3 regions of the Raoultella sp. genome follow, and region 1 is predicted to be linked to each of the others. Evidence: predicted binding sites of a transcription regulator. Region 1 holds the regulator's gene; each other region holds the start of a gene.
What was found. Region 1 encodes LexA, which represses DNA repair genes until DNA is damaged. Its sites were predicted from a motif close to TNCTGTATGTACATACAGNA; they were not measured.

Region 1 (6,555 bases):
GTTTTTGTCGCCGGCGTCTGGCTGATGCGCGCCGCCGGATGCGTGGTGAACGATTATGCCGACCGAAAGTTTGACGGTCATGTCAAGCGCACCGCCCGTCGTCCGTTACCCAGCGGCGATGTTTCAGAGAGAGAGGCCCGGATACTGTTTGTCGTCCTGGTTGTGCTTTCGTTCCTGCTGGTGTTGACCTTAAACACCATGACCATCCTGCTGTCGGTGGCGGCGCTGGCGCTGGCGTGGGTATATCCGTTTATGAAGCGCTACACTCATCTGCCGCAGGTGGTGCTGGGCGCGGCGTTCGGCTGGTCGATTCCGATGGCCTTCTCGGCGGTGAGTGAAACGTTACCGTTAAGCTGTTGGCTGATGTTCCTCGCCAATATTTTGTGGGCGGTGGCTTACGATACCCAGTACGCGATGGTCGACAGGGACGATGACGTTAAAATTGGGATTAAATCAACGGCGATCTTGTTCGGCGAACATGACCGTACCATTATCGGTATCTTGCAGATTGGGGTGTTGGTACTGATGGCCGCTGTCGGCTGGCTGAACGGGCTGCACTGGGAATATTACTGGTCGCTGTTTATCGCCGCAGGACTGTTTTTCTGGCAGCAGAAGCTGATTTTCCGTCGCGAACGTGACGCCTGCTTTAAAGCGTTTTTAAATAATAACTACGTTGGACTGGTCGTGTTTCTCGGTCTGGCGATGAGCTATTTGCAGTAGTCTCTTTCTTTCCCCCGGCGTGCGGCGCAAACGCCGGGCCGGGGGAGAGGTAAGCCTGTCTCAGCCGTTACGCTTCATCCTGCGTGACGCTTTCAATCGTCAAGCGCACGTCCGACGTAATCAGGTCAGCCAGCATCTGGTACACCTTCAGCGTCTCTGACGGCTCCGCATCGCCGGTGTCGCTGATATAGCCCTCATCGCGCAGCGTCAGCACTAACGTACTGAATACCGCTTTATCGAAGAATTCCGGGGCGTTGATACCGTGCAGCACCGACAGACGCTGTGCCACCGTGCGGCTCTCTTTCTCCAGCGAACTACGGTTGATCGACGGGTTCGCGCTCAGCAGCCAGAAGGTAATGGCATAGCGCTGGAGCGTTTCACGCGCGCCTGCGGCCAACAGTTGCAAGGACCGGGAGTGGGACGGATTGATGCTGATTGCATCATCGCTCAGGACAATCAGCCCCTGGCGCTGCATTTCCGCCGCCAGCGCATCGATGATCCCAGCCAGCTCGGCTTTTTCCCAGCGCAGGAACAGCTCGGCCTTCAGCAGCGGATAGAACATCTCAACATGACGCAGTACTTCCGCGCGGGAGATACGACGATGCTGGGTAATAATTGCCGCCAGCAGCGACGGCAGCATCAGCATATGGGCGATGTTGTTGCGATAGTAGGTCATCAGCACCGCCTGCTCGCGCGGCAGAATGATGATATCGCCGATAGTGTCTTTCTCGACCTCGAACTTATTCATCTTCAGCGCGTGGTCAATCAGCTCGCTGGCGGAAGCCGCCGGCGTGGTCGCATCCGGGGAGTACGGCACGTTGCGCAGCAGATCGAGGTAACACTCCAGCTGTTGCGTCAGCTGTTCACGGGTCAACGAGCGTTGACGAGAGGCCAGCAGCGCGGTGCAGCACAGATTCATGGCGTTGGCTGCGCCGGCGTTGTTGATGCGCACCATCAGATCGGAAGCAATGTTGTTGACCGTCGGCGTCAGCCATGATGGGCGAACGGCTTCGATCGGATCGATAGACTCACGCCATTCCGGAACATGCTGGTTCAGGTAAGACATCAGCGGCAGCGGTTCGCCAAAGTTAACATAGCCCTGACCGAGGTTACGCAGCTTGCTCAGGCCGCGCAGCATTTGCGGCAGGCTCTCTTTTTCTTTCGTCGCGCCGCGCAGCTCTTTGGCGTAGGTGCCCACTTCCATCACGTGCTCGTAACCGATGTAGATAGGCACCAGCGTAATCGGACGGGTCCCGCCGCGCAGCATGGCCTGGATGGTCATCGACAGAGTACCGGTTTTCGGATCCAGCAGACGGCCGGTACGAGATCGGCCCCCTTCAACGAAGTACTCCACGGAGTAACCCCGGCTGAACAACTCGCCGAGATACTCGCGGAACACCGTTGAGTAGAGCTTATTGCCCTTAAAGGTGCGGCGAATAAAGAAGGCGCCGCCGCGGCGGAAAATGGGGCCTGCTGGCCAGAAGTTCAGGTTGATGCCGGCGGCAATATGCGGCGGCACCAGCCCCTGGTGATACAGAACGTAGGAGAGCAGCAGGTAATCCATATGACTACGATGGCACGGTACGTAGACAATTTCGTGCCCTTCATGGGCCAACTGACGTACGCGCTCGGCGTTGTGGACGTTGATCCCCTGATACAGACGGTTCCAGGTAAAGCCAAGAACGCGGTCAGTGAGGCGAATCATCTCATAAGAGAAGTTCGCGGCGATCTCTTCCATCAGTGCGATGGCGTTTTGCTGCGCCTTCTCATGGGAGATTTTCTTGCTGCGCGCTTCATCTTCCACCGCGCGGGCGATGGCTTTGGATGCCAGCAGCTTATTGAACAGATCCTGACGCGCCGGCAGGCGCGGACCGACGGCTGCCAGACGTTGGCGGGCGAAGTGCATACGCGCGACGCGGGCCAGCTTCTGGGCGATAATTTTATCGGTGCCGTGTTCGGTGGCCATTCTGCGCAGAGAAACCGGCGGCGAGAAACGGACAAAGCTGTCGCGTCCCAGCCACAGGACGGCGAAGAACTTCTGAATGCCATTCAGCATGCGCAGCGGCGGATTAACTTCGCCTTTTTCGCGCCCTGGCGCACGACCAAACATCACCGACACCGGCACCATTTGCACGTCCAGGTCAGGGTGGTTGCGGTGCAGATCCAGGTAGTCGTGGAACAGCTTAATCGACTCTTCTTTCGGCGCGTAGTAGGTAAAGACGCGCGGGCCGCCGTGGATAAATACGTAGCGCGGCAGCAGCGCGCCGTCAATTTCCAGCGGTTCAAGCGGATCGGGTAAATCGTGCTCCAGACACTGGGCACGCAAGGTCAGCAGGTCCGCCTTTGAATTATAAGGCAGGACGTACATGATAGGACGCGAGGTATCCAGCCCTAATTCCTGTGCAGGTTCTGCGGGAATAGACTTGCTTTTTACCAGCACCCGTAATGGTAAATTCAGTAATTTATAGTAAATTCGTTGCCAGCCGGACATAAACGATGTGAAGCCTCTGGTTAATCATGCAAATGCGCGGCAAGAATAACAGAAAGTGTGCAAAATTTCCGTTGCCACGCGGCAAACGCGTACACTCATTGACGTCATTTACATAAAAAGGTTCTTTTGATGGCCAATAATACCACTGGGTTAACCCGAATCATTAAAGCGGCAGGTTATTCCTGGAAAGGGTTCCGCGCGGCATGGATCAACGAGGCCGCATTTCGGCAAGAAGGCGTCGCCGCAATTGTTGCCGTCGCGATCGCCTGCTGGCTGGACGTGGACGCCATCACGCGTGTGCTGCTGATAGGCTCGGTCCTGATAGTGATGATAGTTGAAATTCTTAATAGCGCGATTGAAGCGGTGGTGGACCGTATTGGCCCTGAACATCATGAGCTGTCCGGTCGTGCGAAAGATATGGGCTCTGCGGCAGTGCTGCTGGCCATTGTGATCGCGCTGATCACCTGGGGCTTCTTGCTCTGGGCCCGCTATCACTAAGCGGCCGCTTTGTGAGATGTCCCGTGTTGCTATGTCTTCCCGATGATCGGGCAACCCCGATGGTTTTTTGTCCGACCGGCGACAATAACCCCTGGCGTAATGGGTTATCAGGGACACAAAATGGAAAGAATCTCCTGATTTTTGTGTGAAATTTGATTCCAAAATCACCGTTAGCTGTATATACTCACAGCATAACTGTATATACACCCAGGGGGCGGGATGAAAGCGTTAACGACCAGGCAGCAAGAGGTGTTTGATCTCATTCGGGATCACATCAGCCAGACGGGCATGCCGCCGACGCGTGCGGAAATTGCTCAGCGCTTGGGGTTCCGTTCTCCAAACGCGGCGGAAGAACACCTGAAAGCGCTGGCGCGTAAGGGCGCGATCGAGATTATCTCCGGCGCATCCCGGGGGATTCGCCTGCTGACGGAAGAAGAACCCGGCTTGCCGTTGATTGGCCGCGTGGCGGCCGGTGAACCACTGCTGGCTCAGCAGCATATTGAGGGCCATTTTCAGGTCGATCCGGCGATGTTCAAGCCGAATGCCGACTTTTTGCTGCGTGTTAGCGGTATGTCAATGAAAGACATCGGTATTCTCGATGGCGATTTGCTGGCGGTCCATAAAACTCAGGATGTCCGCAACGGCCAGGTTGTCGTGGCGCGTATTGATGAAGAGGTTACCGTTAAGCGTCTTAAAAAACAGGGTAACATCGTCGAACTTCTGCCAGAAAACAGCGAATTTTCCCCTATCGTGGTGAATCTACGCGAGCAAAACTTCACTATTGAAGGGCTGGCCGTCGGCGTGATTCGCAACGGTGAGTGGCTGTAACACCTTCTCCACGCAGCATCGTCTGATGCATGATGCTGCGCAGTCTCCTTCCGCTCAGGCTCTTTCTCATGTTTTTTAACGCTGCTGATAAGGCCCTGTGGCGCCTGGCGCTACCCATGATTTTCTCCAATATCACCGTTCCGCTGCTGGGACTGGTGGATACTGCGGTGATTGGTCATCTCGACAGCCCGGTTTACCTCGGCGGTGTCGCGATCGGCGCGACGGCCACCAGTTTTCTCTTCATGCTGCTGCTTTTCCTGCGAATGAGTACCACCGGACTGACAGCACAGGCCTTTGGCGCAAAGGATCCTCTCCGCCTGGCGCGGGCGCTGGTGCAGCCGCTGGGGCTGGCAACCGGCGCCGGCCTGCTGATTGTGCTTTTCCGAACCCCGCTTATCGATCTGGCGTTGCATATTGTTGGTGGCAATGAAGCGGTGCTAGAGCAGGCGCGGCGCTTTCTCGACATCCGCTGGTTGAGCGCGCCAGCATCGCTGGCAAATCTGGTGCTGCTCGGTTGGCTGCTGGGCGTGCAGTATGCCCGGGCGCCGGTGATTTTGCTGATCGTCGGCAATCTGCTGAATATCGTACTCGACCTTTGGCTGGTAATGGGCCTACAGATGAACGTCCAGGGCGCCGCGCTGGCAACGGTCACCGCTGAATATGTCACCTTGATCATGGGACTGCTGATGGCAAGGCGTGTGCTGACGCTGCGCGGTGTGTCTTTCGCCCTGCTGAAGCGCGCGTGGCGCGGAGACGTGCGCCGTTTGCTGGCGCTCAATCGCGATATCATGCTGCGTTCTCTGCTGCTCCAGCTCTGCTTCGGTGCGGTGACCGTCTTCGGCGCTCGCCTTGGTGGTGAAATCGTCGCCGTCAACGCGCTTCTGATGACTATGCTGACCTTCACCGCCTATGCCCTGGATGGATTCGCTTATGCCGTGGAAGCGCACTCCGGACAGGCGTACGGCGCGCGTAATGGTAGCCAACTGCTTGATGTCTGGCGGGCTGCCTGTCGTCAATCGGGAATGGTGGCGTTGGCTTTTGCGGCGACCTATGCCGTAGCGGGACAGCAGATTATCACCCTGTTGACCTCGCTGCCTTCGCTTCAGCTGCTTGCCGATCGCTACCTGATCTGGCAGATCGTTCTGCCGGTGATTGGCGTGTGGTGTTATTTGCTGGATGGCATGTTCATCGGTGCGACGCGCGGGGCTGAGATGCGCAACAGTATGGCGGTGGCGGCGGCGGGATTTGCCCTGACGTTGCTGATGCTGCCGGTCCTTGGCAACCACGCACTATGGCTGGCGCTGGCGGTGTTCCTCGCGCTGCGCGGTCTGTCGCTGGCGCTTATCTGGCGGCGACATTGGCGGCGTGGCACCTGGTTTTCGTAGTGATTTTTGACGTGTAATTGGTTAAAGATTCCGAATAATAAATTTAACTCAGAATTCTCATCTATAGTTAATACTATGTCCGGCACGTAGCGGGCTGTTAACTCACCGAACGATGAGGATTGAATTATGAACAAAGACGAAATCGGCGGTAACTGGAAACAGTTGAAAGGTAAAGCGAAAGAGAAATGGGGCAAGCTGACCGATGACGATATGACCGTCATTGAGGGTAAGCGTGACCAGCTGGTCGGTAAAATCCAGGAACGATATGGCTACGCCAAAGATCAGGCGGAGAAAGAAGTCTCTGACTGGGAACGAAAAAACGATCACCGCTGGTAGCAGTGGGGGTTAACGAATCAACCCTTTGTTATTGCCTGCCCGATGGTACACGGAGGTACCGGCAACCCGGATTTCCGCTGCGGCGATAGCCTCAGCGGGCTTTCTTTTTAATCTGGATAGTATGGTCGTGATGGCAGTGCTCCGGGGTGCTACAGGCTTCGACCTCGACACAACTTGCGCACAGGCCGTGGGCCTCAATCACATTATGGCGTAGCGCAAAGCCCATTCTGGCCGCCAGCGTATGCATAATGTCTTCAACACCTTCTGCGCACTCTTCTTTCACCACACCGCAGCGGT
Region 2 (6,555 bases), on a different contig from region 1:
GGTAAGCGTGGTATCGTGCAGGTCGAGTCTGGCCTGCGCCAGGGCCGCCTGCGCCTGTTCAAGGCTGGCTTTGGCCTGGGCGATTTCCTGCGGGCGGTTGCCGGCACGATACTGGCGTAGCTTGTCCTGCGCGGACTTCAGCGTCGCCTGAGCCTGGTCGCGTGAGGAGCGGGCATTTTCCACATCGTTAACCGAGATGGCGCTGTTCTGACGCAGCCCCAACTGGCGCTGGTAGAAGTTCTGCGCATAATCGTATGCGGCCTGCGCTTGTTTGACGGCGGCGGCGGCCTGGGCTATCTCTTCCGCTCGGTAGCCGGCCATCATCAGGTCATACTGCGCCTGAGCGGTGGAGACATTCGCCTGAGCCTGCTGTAAAGCGTTTTCATACGGGGCGCGATCGAGCTGACCTAATATTTGCCCGGCCTGAATCTTATCGCCTTCATCAACGTTCAGCGAGGCCAGTCGCCCGCCGACGCGGAAGCTCATGTTCACGGTGCGAATATCGACGTTGCCATACAGGGTCAGTTCCCTCTGCTGGCTGCTTTGATACCACCACCAGCCGCCGCCGAATGCGGCAATCAGCAGCAGCACTAACAGAACGATGATGACGGGTTTTTTCATGATCCCAAGCTCCTTTGCAATAACCCTTGCAGAACGAAATCAATATGGCAGGCGATAACCTGATAAATTTGCTCAGTTTTTTCTTCGTCGAACTGCGTCCATCCGGTCCGCAGCAAAATGGTTTCCCGCCCCAGTCGGAAGGCGAGAATTTCGCCCAACAGCGCGTGGGTGTGCAGAATCATTGGTGTGTCATCGGCATCAAGGCCGGTAAATGCGGCGATCAGGCGGGTCAGATAGCGATGGAGCGGTGCGATCACCTGACAGTGGATTAGCTGGTAGGCCGGGGTAGGGGAAAGTTGCTCGCGGGAGATGAATTTGCTCAAATTGACCGTGTCATCCTGGGTCAACAGCAAAATCATATTCTGGCAGGCGCGCAGAATCAGTCCCCGAATCGCCGCTTTATCCGGCGAAGGGGTCGCCAGCAACGTTTCCGCCGCTTCGGCATGCGGACGAAAATTATGGCTGATAAAATCGGCAATCCACTGGGCGCAGGCGAGATAGAGATCGTCCTTGGAGCCAAAATAGTAGGGGATCGCCGCAATATTTTGCCCGGCCTGTGCGGCAATATCGCGGGTGGTTGCGTGCAGGCCGTATTCGCCGAACTGGGCGATGGCTGCGGCAATCAGCTGGCTTCTGGCTTGTTCGCCTTTGGTGGTTACCGGAGTTGTCGTCATCGCACTATAAAAATTAATCAATCGATTGATTAAGAATATGTCCAGTTCGTGTCACTGTCCAGCAGAGTGGCTACTCTCTTTCGTGTTTTCCGTATGACCTTTGCAAGCGCCCGTGGCGAGGATTGTCCGGCGCAGAGACTCTGAGGGGATATTTATGCGTTGCGTCACAAAACCTGCTAGACTGCGCCCCTTCATGGCATTGTGGTTTTTGCCATCTCTATTCGCAATAATCACCCCGAAAACTACGCCTGTCACGGGCCGGGGTGGTTTGGAGTTGTTATGTCTTTTGATTCCCTTGGCCTGAACCCTGAGATCCTGCGCGCTGTCGCCGAGCAGGGTTACCTTGAGCCAACCCCCATTCAGCAACAGGCTATTCCTGCGGTGTTGCAGGGACGCGATCTGATGGCAAGCGCCCAGACCGGCACCGGCAAAACGGCAGGTTTTACCCTGCCGCTCCTGCAGCATCTGATTCAGAAAGAGCCGCATGCGAAAGGCCGTCGTCCGGTGCGCGCGTTGATCCTCACGCCAACACGTGAACTGGCGGCACAGATCGGCGAAAACGTTCGCGATTACAGCAAGTACCTGAATATTCGTTCGCTGGTAGTCTTTGGCGGGGTGAGTATTAACCCGCAGATGATGAAACTGCGCAGCGGCGTCGATATTCTGGTGGCGACCCCTGGGCGCCTGCTGGATCTTGAACATCAGAATGCCGTCAGCCTGGACAAGGTTGAAATCCTGGTGCTTGATGAAGCCGACCGCATGCTCGATATGGGCTTTATTCATGATATTCGCCGCGTGCTGGCGAAGCTCCCGGCGAAGCGCCAGAACCTGCTGTTCTCTGCGACCTTCTCCGACGACATCAAAACGCTGGCGGAAAAGTTGCTACATAATCCGCTGGAAATCGAAGTGGCTCGCCGTAATACCGCTTCCGAGCAGATAACGCAGCACGTCCATTTCGTTGATAAGAAACGTAAGCGGGAACTGCTGTCGCAGATGATCGGTGAAGGTAACTGGCAGCAGGTGCTGGTCTTTACCCGCACCAAACATGGTGCCAACCACCTGGCTGAGCAACTGAACAAAGACGGCATCCGCAGTGCGGCTATTCATGGCAACAAGAGCCAGGGGGCGCGTACCCGCGCATTAGCCGACTTTAAATCCGGCGGTATTCGCGTGCTGGTGGCGACGGATATCGCCGCGCGTGGGCTGGATATCGAAGAGCTGCCGCACGTCGTCAACTACGAGCTGCCTAACGTACCGGAAGATTATGTTCATCGTATCGGCCGTACCGGTCGCGCAGCCGCCACCGGCGAAGCGCTGTCGCTGGTCTGCGTAGACGAGCATAAACTGCTGCATGATATCGAACGTCTGCTGAAAAAAGAGATTCCGCGTATTGCCATCGATGGCTATGCACCGGATCCGTCTATCAGAGCGGAACCGATTCAAAACGGCCGCCAGCAGCGTAGCGGTGGCGGCGGTCGTGGTCAGGGGCAAGGACGTAACGCCCAGGGGCAGGGTCGCAGCCAGCAGTCTGCGCCGCGTCGTAATGATGGCGAAGCGCCGAAAACCGGGGCGAAACCTTCGCGCCGCAGCGGCGAGGCGAAACCGGCTGGCGAGCAACAGCGCCGCCGTCGCCCGCGTAAACCTGCGGCCGCTGAGTAACCGCCTCCCGCCACATGGACATCATCCGGGCAACACGCTTTGCCCGGATGATGCAACGTCACTTGCACGCAGCGTACATGGTGTCTCTGGGTTCTTCCTGCGCGAGCCCGGTGATTCCCGGTCGGTAGATTGACAAATCCCGAGCATCATTCCACATTGCTCAGAAAGAAACTCCTCCTGCTAGGCAAAAAGTGTCACAATAGTGGCTGTTTATACAGTATTCAGGTTTTCTCATGGCTTTGACCGCTGCGCTGAAAGCGCAAATTGCCGCCTGGTATAAGGCGCTTCAGGAACAGATTCCGGATTTTATTCCCCGTCCGCCACAGCGGCAGATGATTGCCGATGTGGCAAAAACGTTTGCCGGGGAAGAAGGCCGACACCTGGCCATTGAGGCGCCCACTGGCGTCGGGAAGACGTTGTCATACCTGATTCCCGGCATCGCCATCGCCCGTGAGCAGCAGAAAACCCTGGTGGTGAGTACCGCCAACGTAGCGCTACAGGATCAGATCTACAGCAAAGATCTGCCGCTGCTGCGCAAAATTATTCCCGATCTGCGTTTTACCGCCGCGTTTGGTCGCGGGCGCTATGTTTGCCCGCGCAATCTTACGGCGCTGGCCAGCACTGAACCAACGCAGCAGGACCTGCTGGCGTTTCTCGATGACGATCTCACGCCGAATAATCAGGCTGAACAGAAGCTGTGCGCGACGCTGAAAACCGACCTCGACAGCTACCGCTGGGACGGTCTGCGCGATCACACCGATAAACCTGTCGATGATGCGCTATGGAGCCGCCTGAGCACCGACAAAGCCAGCTGCCTCAATCGCAACTGCCACTATTATCGCGAATGTCCGTTCTTTGTTGCCCGACGAGAAATCCAGGAGGCGGAAGTGGTGGTGGCGAACCATGCGCTGGTGATGGCGGCAATGGAGAGCGAAGCGGTGTTGCCGGAGCCGAAAAACCTACTGCTGGTGCTCGATGAAGGCCATCATTTACCGGACGTAGCCCGCGACGCGCTGGAAATGAGTGCGGAAATGACCGCCTCCTGGTACCGGCTACAGCTGGATCTGTTCACTAAGCTGGTGGCGACCTGTATGGAGCAGTTTCGGCCGAAAACTACGCCGCCGCTGGCCAATCCTGAGCGCCTGACCAGCCACTGTGAGGAGCTGTATGAACTGATCGCCTCGCTGAACGCTATCCTTAATCTCTATATGTCTGCCGGCCAGGAAGCCGAGCATCGTTTTCCGATGGGCGAGTTGCCGCAGGAGGTGATGGATATCTGCCAGCGCCTGGCGAAACTGACCGAGATGTTGCGCGGGCTGGCGGAGCTCTTTCTTAACGACCTCGGGGAAAAAACCGCTAGTCACGACGTGGTACGCCTGCATCGGGTTCTGCTGCAAATGAACCGTGCGCTGGGGATGTTTGAAAGCCAGAGCAAGCTGTGGCGGCTGGCGTCGCTGGCGCAGTCATCTGGTGCGCCGGTCACCAAATGGGTGACACGCGATATGCGCGATGGTCAGACGCATATCTGGTTTCACTGCGTCGGCATTCGCGTCAGCGAGCAGCTGGAAAGATTGCTGTGGCGTAGCGTGCCGCATATTGTCGTCACCTCCGCCACCTTGCGCTCATTAAACAGCTTTTCACGCCTGCAGGAGATGAGCGGGTTGAAAGAGAAAGCTGGCGACCGCTTCGTGGCGCTGGATTCCCCCTTTAACCATGTTGAGCAGGGCAAAATTGTTATCCCGCAGATGCGCTATGAGCCGCTTATCGATAACGAAGAGCAGCATATTGCTGAAATGGCGGCTTATTTCCGCGAGCAGGTTGAAAGTAAAAAGCACCTCGGGATGCTGGTGCTGTTCGCCAGCGGGCGGGCGATGCTGCGTTTCCTGGAACATGTCCCCGATCTGCGCCTGCTCTTGCTGGTTCAGGGCGATAAGCCGCGCTACCGGCTGGTAGAGCTGCACCGTAAGCGCGTCGAAGGAGGGGAGCGTAGCGTGCTGGTGGGGCTCCAGTCCTTTGCCGAAGGGCTGGATCTAAAAGGTGAGCTGCTCAGTCAGGTACATATTCATAAAATCGCTTTCCCGCCGATAGACAATCCGGTGGTGATTACCGAAGGCGAATGGTTGAAGAGCCTGAATCGTTATCCGTTTGAAGTGCAAAGTCTGCCCGGCGCCTCTTTTAACCTTATTCAGCAGGTCGGACGCTTGATTCGCAGCCATAGCTGCTGGGGTGAAGTGGTGATTTACGATAAGCGTTTATTGACCAAAAACTATGGTAAGCGTCTACTGAACGCATTGCCTGTTTTTCCCATAGAACAGCCTGCCGTTCCAGAAGTTATCGTCAAAACGAAAGCAAAACAGACGCGTCGTAAACGGCGTTAACGGTGCGATGTCGGCGATGTGAGCAGCTAACAGGAGTCTTCGATGGACTACAGCAAGATCATTAAAGAAGTCGGGCGCGGGAAAAATCACGCGCGTGACCTGGATGTGGATACTGCCCGTGCGCTTTACTCGCGGATGCTGGATGGCGAGGTGACTGAGCTGGAGCTGGGCGGGATTTTAATCGCTCTGCGTATTAAGGGCGAAGGCGAAGCGGAAATGAAAGGCTTCTATGAAGCCATGCAGCAGAAGACTCTGCGTCTGACGCCGCCTGTCGCCAGACCCATGCCGATTGTGATCCCCAGCTATAACGGTGCGCGTAAGCAGGCTAATTTGACCCCTCTGCTTGCGGTTTTACTGCATAAGCTCGGCTTTCCGGTAGTGGTGCATGGTATCAGCCACGATCCGACCCGGGTGTTGACGGAAACGATTTTTGAGCTGATGGGGATCCCCGCCACCCGGCATGCGGGTCAGGCGCAGGCTCGGCTCGACTGCCATGAGCCGGTGTATATTCCGGTCGGCGTACTCTGCCCACCGCTGGAAAATCAGCTTGCCCTGCGCTGGCGTATGGGCGTGCGCAACAGCGCACATACTCTGGCAAAACTGGCGACGCCATTTGCTGAAGATGCGGCGCTACGCTTATCGAGCGTTTCTCACCCGGAGTATGTAGGCAAAGTTGCAAAATTCTTTAACGGGATCGGCGGACGGGCGTTATTAATGCACGGGACGGAAGGTGAGGTGTATGCCAATCCGCTGCGTTGTCCGCAAATTAGCCTGATTGACGCTTCGGGGACGCAAGTGGTGCATGAACGCCAGAGCGAGCTGCCGGAGGAGGGGACTGTACTGCCGGAATCAAAAGATCCTCAGGTCACCGCCCGTTGGATTGAGCGCTGCATCGTGGGCAGTGAGCCGCTGCCGACATCGCTGAGAATTCAACTGGCCTGCTGCCTGGTGGCGACCGGTGAGGTTACGACCCTGGAGCAGGGGCTGAGCAGGGTGGCGGAACACTGGTAGTCGCCGGTTTCCCCTGAAAAGAAGCACATTCCAATAAAAAAAGCCCGTCCGGTGGCACGGACGGGCAAAACAAGGGTATTAAAGGGTCGTTCAGGGTTAATACAGGTCGTGTAGCGATTATTTATAGATAACCGCAGTACCGCTAATTTTGTTGTTGGAGTTAGCGGAGGTGATGCTGTAACCAGTCGCACCAGCGGCTGCCGCTTTTTCAG
Region 3 (6,555 bases), on a different contig from region 1:
CTGAACTCAGCGAAATATCCGGTGGATATCGCTGTTGATCTCAACGCACCGGTGCTGGGGTTGTACGGTGGCAAAGACGCCAGCATCCCGCAGGATACGGTGGAAACCATGCGTCACGCGCTTCGCGCGGCCAACGCCAAAGCGGAGATCGTCGTCTACCCGGAAGCCGATCACGCCTTTAACGCCGACTATCGCGCCAGCTATCATGAAGAGTCGGCCAAAGACGGCTGGCAGCGCATGCTGGCGTGGTTTGCACTGTATGGCGGGAAGCGCGGGTGAGCCGCTAACGGTTGCCGATATGGCGGTTAATCATGTCGGCGATCGTTCCGTCATTCATCCATTCCGCCAGGCAACCACAGACAAATTCATAGTGCTGTCGCCTGTTTCGGGGGACACAAATCGCTTGCTGTATCTGGCTGAAGCTATCAGGCAGTAAGCGAAGCTGTGGATATTCCCGTGCCACGCTGGCAAGCGGTTGACGGATCCCGGCAACCATATCCCCTTCCCCAGCGATAAAAGCGCGAATCGCCTCCTGGGAAGTGGCGTACTGCTGCATCGCCGCATGATGTAGCGTTCGAATCAGATGCAGCTCATAGGCCGCGCCTTTCCCGACGTTAATCGTTACTCCCGGACGATCCATTTCCTGTACGGAGTGAATATCGCTGTCGTTTCTGACCAGCACTGAACTTTCAATTGTGACATAGGGCGGGGTGAAGCACAGTTTGTCTTCACGAGCGGGATCAATCGCCAGAAAAGCAATATCCCACTGGTCCAGCAAGGCCGCATCAACCACTTTTCCAGCCGTCGGCCAGGTCACAAATCGCGCCTCGCCACCGCATTCAGCGGCCAGTTTTTTGGCTAATTCGGCGGTGATACCGCCAGGGGTATTATCCGGCAATAACGTGGCGAGAACCGGGTTCCCCAGATTAATAGCAAAACGTAAAGACCGCTGCAGATCGTCAAGCCTGGTCATCATTCTCCTCCAGGAATATCTGTGCTTGCTCGGTGCAGCTAAGCGTAGCCCAGCCGGGGAAACTCCGCAGGTTGAACAGTGCATTTACCCGCACGGAATAAAAAAGACAAAAAAGAAGAGGAGGCCTGAGCCTCCTCCGGGACGGGGGGACTGAATTATGCCTGGCGCAGGTTCTGCGCAGCTTTCACCATGTTGGCCAGCGCGGCGCGGGTTTCCGGCCAGCCGCGGGTTTTCAGGCCGCAATCCGGGTTGACCCACAGACGCTCTGCCGGGATACGCTGCGCCGCTTTCGCCAGCAGCGCTTGAATCCACTCCACGCTCGGGACGTTCGGTGAATGGATGTCATATACGCCCGGCCCGATTTCATTCGGGTATTCAAACTCTTCAAACGACTCCAGCAGCTCCATGTCAGAGCGCGAGGTTTCAATGGTGATCACATCCGCATCCAGCGCGGCAATCGAATCCATGATGTCATTGAACTCGCAATAACACATATGGGTGTGGATCTGAGTATCATCCCGCGCCACCGCAGCGTTGATCCGGAAGGCTTCCACGCCCCACTGCAGGTAAGCATCCCAGTCACTACGCTTGAGCGGCAGGCCTTCACGCAGCGCCGGTTCATCAATCTGGATGATGCCGATACCGGCCGCTTCCAGATCCGCCACTTCGTCACGCAGCGCCAGCGCAATCTGTTTCGCGATGGTTTCGCGGCTGGCGTCTTCACGCGGGAAAGACCAGCAAAGAATCGTCACCGGACCGGTCAGCATGCCTTTCACCGGCTTGTCGGTCAGCGACTGCGCAAACTTCGCCCACTCAACGGTGATCGCTTCCGGGCGGCTGACATCCCCGATAACCACCGGCGGTTTCACGCAGCGGGAGCCGTAGCTCTGTACCCAGCCATTTTGCGTGAAGATGAACCCGTCGAGGTGTTCACCGAAGTACTCCACCATGTCGTTACGCTCGGCTTCGCCGTGAACCAGAACATCTAACCCTAAACGTTCCTGCTCAACAATCGCCTGTCTGATGTGTTCAGCAATACCGGTGCGGTAGTTGCTGGCATCGAGATTGCCTTTTTTGAAGTCCAGACGCAGGCCGCGGATCTCTGTAGTTTGTGGGAAAGAGCCGATGGTCGTGGTCGGCCACGCCGGCAGATTGAAGCGCGCACGTTGCGCCTGGGCGCGCTCAGCGTACGAACTGTTACGCTGGCTGTCCTGTGCAGTAATTGCCGCCAGGCGTTTTTCCACTGCGGCGTTATGCACGCGGGTTGAGTGGCGGCGAGCCTGAATTGGCGCGCTCCATTCCACCAGTTTCGCCGTATCACCGCTGTTCAGCGCATCGCGCAACAGCGCCAGCTCGACACATTTTTGCAGGGCGAAGGCAAACCAGCTTTTCACTTCCGCATCGAGACGGGTTTCCACGCTCAGATCGATCGGGCTGTGCAGCAGGGAACAGGAAGAGGCAACCCACAATTCACGCTTACCGACGATATCTTTAATTTGCGCAGACTTCTCCGTCAGATCGGCGCGCCAGACGTTGCGACCGTTGATCAGGCCCGCAGAGAGCAGCCAGTTGGCTGGCAGACGCCGATGCAGATCGGCCACATTATCTTTACCGTGAACCAGGTCAACGTGCAGACCCTGCACCGGCAGCGCGGCGATGGTGTCGAGGTTGGCGGTGATGCCTTCAAAGTAGGTGGTCAGCAGCAGCTTAACCTGGCCTGCGAGCGCGTCATACGCTGGTTTGAACGCTTTCAGCCACGCCTGCGGCAGCTCCAGCACCAGAGCCGGCTCGTCAATCTGCACCCACTCGATGCCGCGTTTTGCCAGTTCTGCCAGCACCTGCTGATAAACCGGCAGGATGTCGCTCAGCAGACTCAGGCGGTCAAACTGTTCGCCTTTTACTTTACCCAGCCACAGATAAGTCACCGGCCCTAGCAGGACGGGTTTAATCTTATGACCCAGCGCCAGCGCTTCGTCCACTTCATCCAGCAACTGGGTCCAGGTCAGCTTAAACTGCTGCCCTTTGGTGAACTCTGGCACCATGTAGTGATAGTTGGTGTTAAACCATTTGGTCATTTCTGCCGCTGCCGCCGGTTCGCCGGTCGGCGCACGGCCGCGGCCAATGCGGAACAGGGTATCGATATCAACCGAGCCATCTTTGTTCTGATGACGAGCCGGCACGTTACCCAGTAGCAGGCTGGTGGTCAGAACATGGTCGTACCAGGCGAAATCACCCACCGGCAGCAGGTCAATGCCCGCCAGCTTCTGCTGCTCCCAGTGGCGTGCGCGCAGCTCGCGGCCCACTGCCAGCAATTCTTCGCGGGTCGAGTTGCCTGCCCAGTAACTCTCTTGCGCTTTTTTCAGCTCGCGACGCAGGCCAACGCGAGGGAAACCGAGGGTGTGATTAATAATTGTCATTTTTAAGACCTCATATTTTTTAATTTTGTCTCTGCGGGAAAACCCTAAATAGTTCAGCTGGCAGCAAGGCGCATCCTCAGGTGCTTACTAAAGTAAGCTGCTGGGGTACGCGAGGAAGCCAACGCCTCTGCAAGTCGAAATATGATAGGTTTAGACGTCCAGATGTTTACACATCCATAATTGACAGGTACTGTATATTCCTCAAGCGCAAATTATTCATGCCGAAGTGAAGGACTTTCATGATCGAAATTAAACACCTGAAAACGCTACAGGCGTTGCGGAACAGCGGGTCGCTGGCAGGCGCTGCGGCGGCACTGCATCAAACCCAGTCCGCCCTGTCTCACCAGTTCAGCGATCTGGAACAACGCCTTGGCTTCCGCTTGTTTGTGCGTAAAAGCCAGCCTCTGCGCTTCACCCCGCAGGGGGAGATTCTGCTCCAGCTGGCAAACCAGGTTCTGCCACAAATCAGCCGTGCGCTGCAGGACTGCCACGAGCCGCAGCAAACCCGTCTGCGCATCGCTATCGAATGTCATAGCTGCATTCAATGGCTGACTCCGGCGCTGGAGAGTTTCCGCGCCCGCTGGCCGCACGTCGAAGTGGATTTCCAGTCTGGCGTTACCTTTGACCCACAGCCCGCCCTGCAACAAAGCGAGCTGGATCTGGTGATGACCTCCGATATCCTGCCACGCAGCGGCCTGCACTATTCGCCCATGTTTGATTTTGAAGTCCGTCTGGTGCTGGCGCCTGAGCATCCGCTGGCGGTGAAAACGCGCATTGCGCCGGAAGATCTGGCGTCGGAACTGCTGTTGATTTATCCGGTTCAGCGCGGTCGCCTGGATATCTGGCGCCACTTCCTGCAGCCGGCCGGTATCAGCCCGCAGCTCAAAAGCGTTGATAATACCCTGCTGTTAATCCAGATGGTCGCCGCACGGATGGGCATCGCCGCCCTGCCGCACTGGGTGGTGGAAAGTTTTGAGCGCCAGGGTCTGGTGATCACCAAAACCCTGGGCGAAGGACTGTGGAGCCGACTGTACGCCGCGGTACGCGACGGCGAACAGCGTCAGCCGGTCACTGAAGCGTTTATTCGCTCAGCGCGGAATCACGCTTGCGATCATTTGCCGTTTGTGCGGAGTGCGGAGCGACCCAACGGCGATGGACCCACAGTGAGGCCAGGATCACCAGAGCTCCTGTAATAAAGCTCGGCCAGTGGGGCTGTTCCTGCCAGATGGCAAGGTTAACCAGCAGCCCAGCTGGTACGTGCACGTTATTCATAATACCCAGCGTTCCGGCATCCACCTGGGTGGCCCCGTAGTTCCACATAAAGTAACCTAGCCCCGACGCCGCCACGCCCAGCCAGACCAGCACGCCCCACTGTAGCGTTGTGGTTGGCAGCCTTTGCGGATTGCCCAGCATAAACCAGGCCGCTACCGCCACCAGGAAAGCCCCCATATAGAACCACGCAAACGCGTTGTGCTGCGGCATTGGACGCAGCTCCATCAGACGTTTATAGCCCACCATTCCGATAGCAAAACTAAGGTTCGACAGCTGAACCAACAGCAACCCCGTCCAGAAATGATCGCTCACTTTGTCATAACGAATAATGGCCGCGCCCAGTACCGCCAGCCCCGCGCTCAGCAGATATCCCCAACGGAGCTTGCGTCCGCTGAGCAAATCGTAAATCAGCGTGATATAAAGCGGGGTAAAGACGGTAAACAGCAGGAATTCAGACACCGTCAGGTACACATAGGCGCGGAATGCCAGCAGGTACATGATGCCAAGCTGCATTGCGCCGACCAGCATGTAGAGCACGATAGTACGCGGCGATTGCCCGCGGGTGCGCAGAAACGGCAGGAACACCAGCGCCGCCAGACCCACGCGCATTAGCACGGAAAAGTAGCTATCGACGCTACCTGCCAGGTATTCGCCTATCAGGCTAAAGGAAAAAGCCCACAGGATAGTGGTAATAATCAGTAGCGCCACAATGAATGTCTCCCAGTAAGAAGTGGACTCATTGTAGCGAAGAGTCAGGTTGACAACTGAACAATAAAAAAACAGTCGTCAGTCTTTATCAGGCGAGATAGAGCTTCCGCAAATAATGCGGCACCGCATCACCAGCGTTGCTGCCGATCACTTCCAGCTCCGGATGCAGGTCTTTCAGCCGCTGGTGAGCATTCTGCATAATGCAGCCTTTACCCGCCATCGACAGCATTTCTGCGTCGTTCATGCCATCGCCAAAAGCGATGCAGTCTTTCAGGCGATAGCCCAGCATTTTGGCGACCGCTTCCAGCGCATGCCCCTTTGACACCCCTCCGGCCATCACTTCCAGGCAGGTCAACGTGGAGAAGCTGACGTTCACGCGATCGCCCCAGCGGGCGTTGATCGCCTGCTCCAGCGGCAGCAGATGCTCATGATCTTCACAGGTGAAAAATACTTTGCTGATCCCGTCCGGATCAAGCTCTCCCGCTTCGTAGAGTTTATAGTTGAACACGGCTTCTTTGAAAAAACGCATCTCTTCCGGGCGATGGCGGTTCATATACCACTCGTCTTCGCGGTAGACGTTGGTCACGACTTTCGGGTCATTACGCATCATTTCAAATAGATCGGCCGCGATATCGCGGTCAAGGTTATGCGCAAAGATCTGTTTTCCCTCGCTGTCGTGTACGCGCGCGCCGTTGGAGGTGATCATGTAGGATTGAATGCCGAGATTATCGCGAATCTGGCCGACATCGATGTAATGGCGTCCGGTAGCGAAGACAAAATTGATCCCGCGCGCAGTCAGCAGCTGCAGCGTCTCTTTTGCGTAGGGAGTTAAGTAGTGATCGGGAGAAAGCAGCGTGCCATCTAAGTCAGATGCAACAACCTGGTACATAAAAATTTTAACCTCTAAGCAGGGCGACGAGCGTTTCGCCGGATTAAGAGCCTGTCCGATCAGGCTTTTTTATTTGCCATTTCGGATCCGGGGAGTGCTCACAATCCTCACGTACTATCTGTACGTTCCGGTTGTTCCGCGCTGTCCGTGTCCAGACTGGCTGCAACAATTTACACCTACTGGGACAGGCTCTAATTATGTCGACCGAAAAAATCGACGATGGCATTCAGCGCGACTGAGCGCATAGCGTCCTTTTCAAAAAGGATCTCATGGTATGCCCCTTCGATGACAAGCGG

Region 2: a site for LexA is predicted at 3,155-3,174, ahead of dinG (ATP-dependent DNA helicase DinG). Genes of this name have one in related genera too.
Region 3: a site for LexA is predicted at 3,579-3,598, ahead of metR (HTH-type transcriptional regulator MetR). Genes of this name have one in related genera too.

What each region holds. Positions count from the first base shown of each region.
Region 1 is NZ_JBCNNS010000050.1:8,886-15,440, forward strand. Features, by position in the region: gene ubiA (4-hydroxybenzoate octaprenyltransferase) at 1-720, shown strand, start outside; gene plsB (glycerol-3-phosphate 1-O-acyltransferase PlsB) at 788-3,211, opposite strand; gene ACZAHD_RS11085 (diacylglycerol kinase) at 3,341-3,709, shown strand; gene lexA (transcriptional repressor LexA) at 3,929-4,537, shown strand; gene dinF (MATE family efflux transporter DinF) at 4,606-5,922, shown strand; gene ACZAHD_RS11100 (CsbD family protein) at 6,049-6,258, shown strand; gene zur (zinc uptake transcriptional repressor Zur) at 6,350-6,555, opposite strand, start outside.
Region 2 is NZ_JBCNNS010000006.1:7,443-13,997, reverse strand. Features, by position in the region: gene hlyD (secretion protein HlyD) at 1-621, opposite strand, end outside; gene cecR (transcriptional regulator CecR) at 618-1,295, opposite strand; gene rhlE (ATP-dependent RNA helicase RhlE) at 1,575-2,954, shown strand; gene dinG (ATP-dependent DNA helicase DinG) at 3,188-5,332, shown strand; gene ybiB (DNA-binding protein YbiB) at 5,375-6,343, shown strand; gene ybiJ (DUF1471 family protein YbiJ) at 6,461-6,555, opposite strand, start outside.
Region 3 is NZ_JBCNNS010000018.1:33,627-40,181, reverse strand. Features, by position in the region: gene ACZAHD_RS04965 (dienelactone hydrolase family protein) at 1-279, shown strand, start outside; gene ACZAHD_RS04960 (transporter substrate-binding domain-containing protein) at 284-973, opposite strand; gene metE (5-methyltetrahydropteroyltriglutamate--homocysteine S-methyltransferase) at 1,129-3,390, opposite strand; gene metR (HTH-type transcriptional regulator MetR) at 3,630-4,583, shown strand; gene ACZAHD_RS04945 (carboxylate/amino acid/amine transporter) at 4,471-5,370, opposite strand; gene yigL (sugar/pyridoxal phosphate phosphatase YigL) at 5,459-6,259, opposite strand; gene pldB (lysophospholipase L2) at 6,451-6,555, opposite strand, start outside.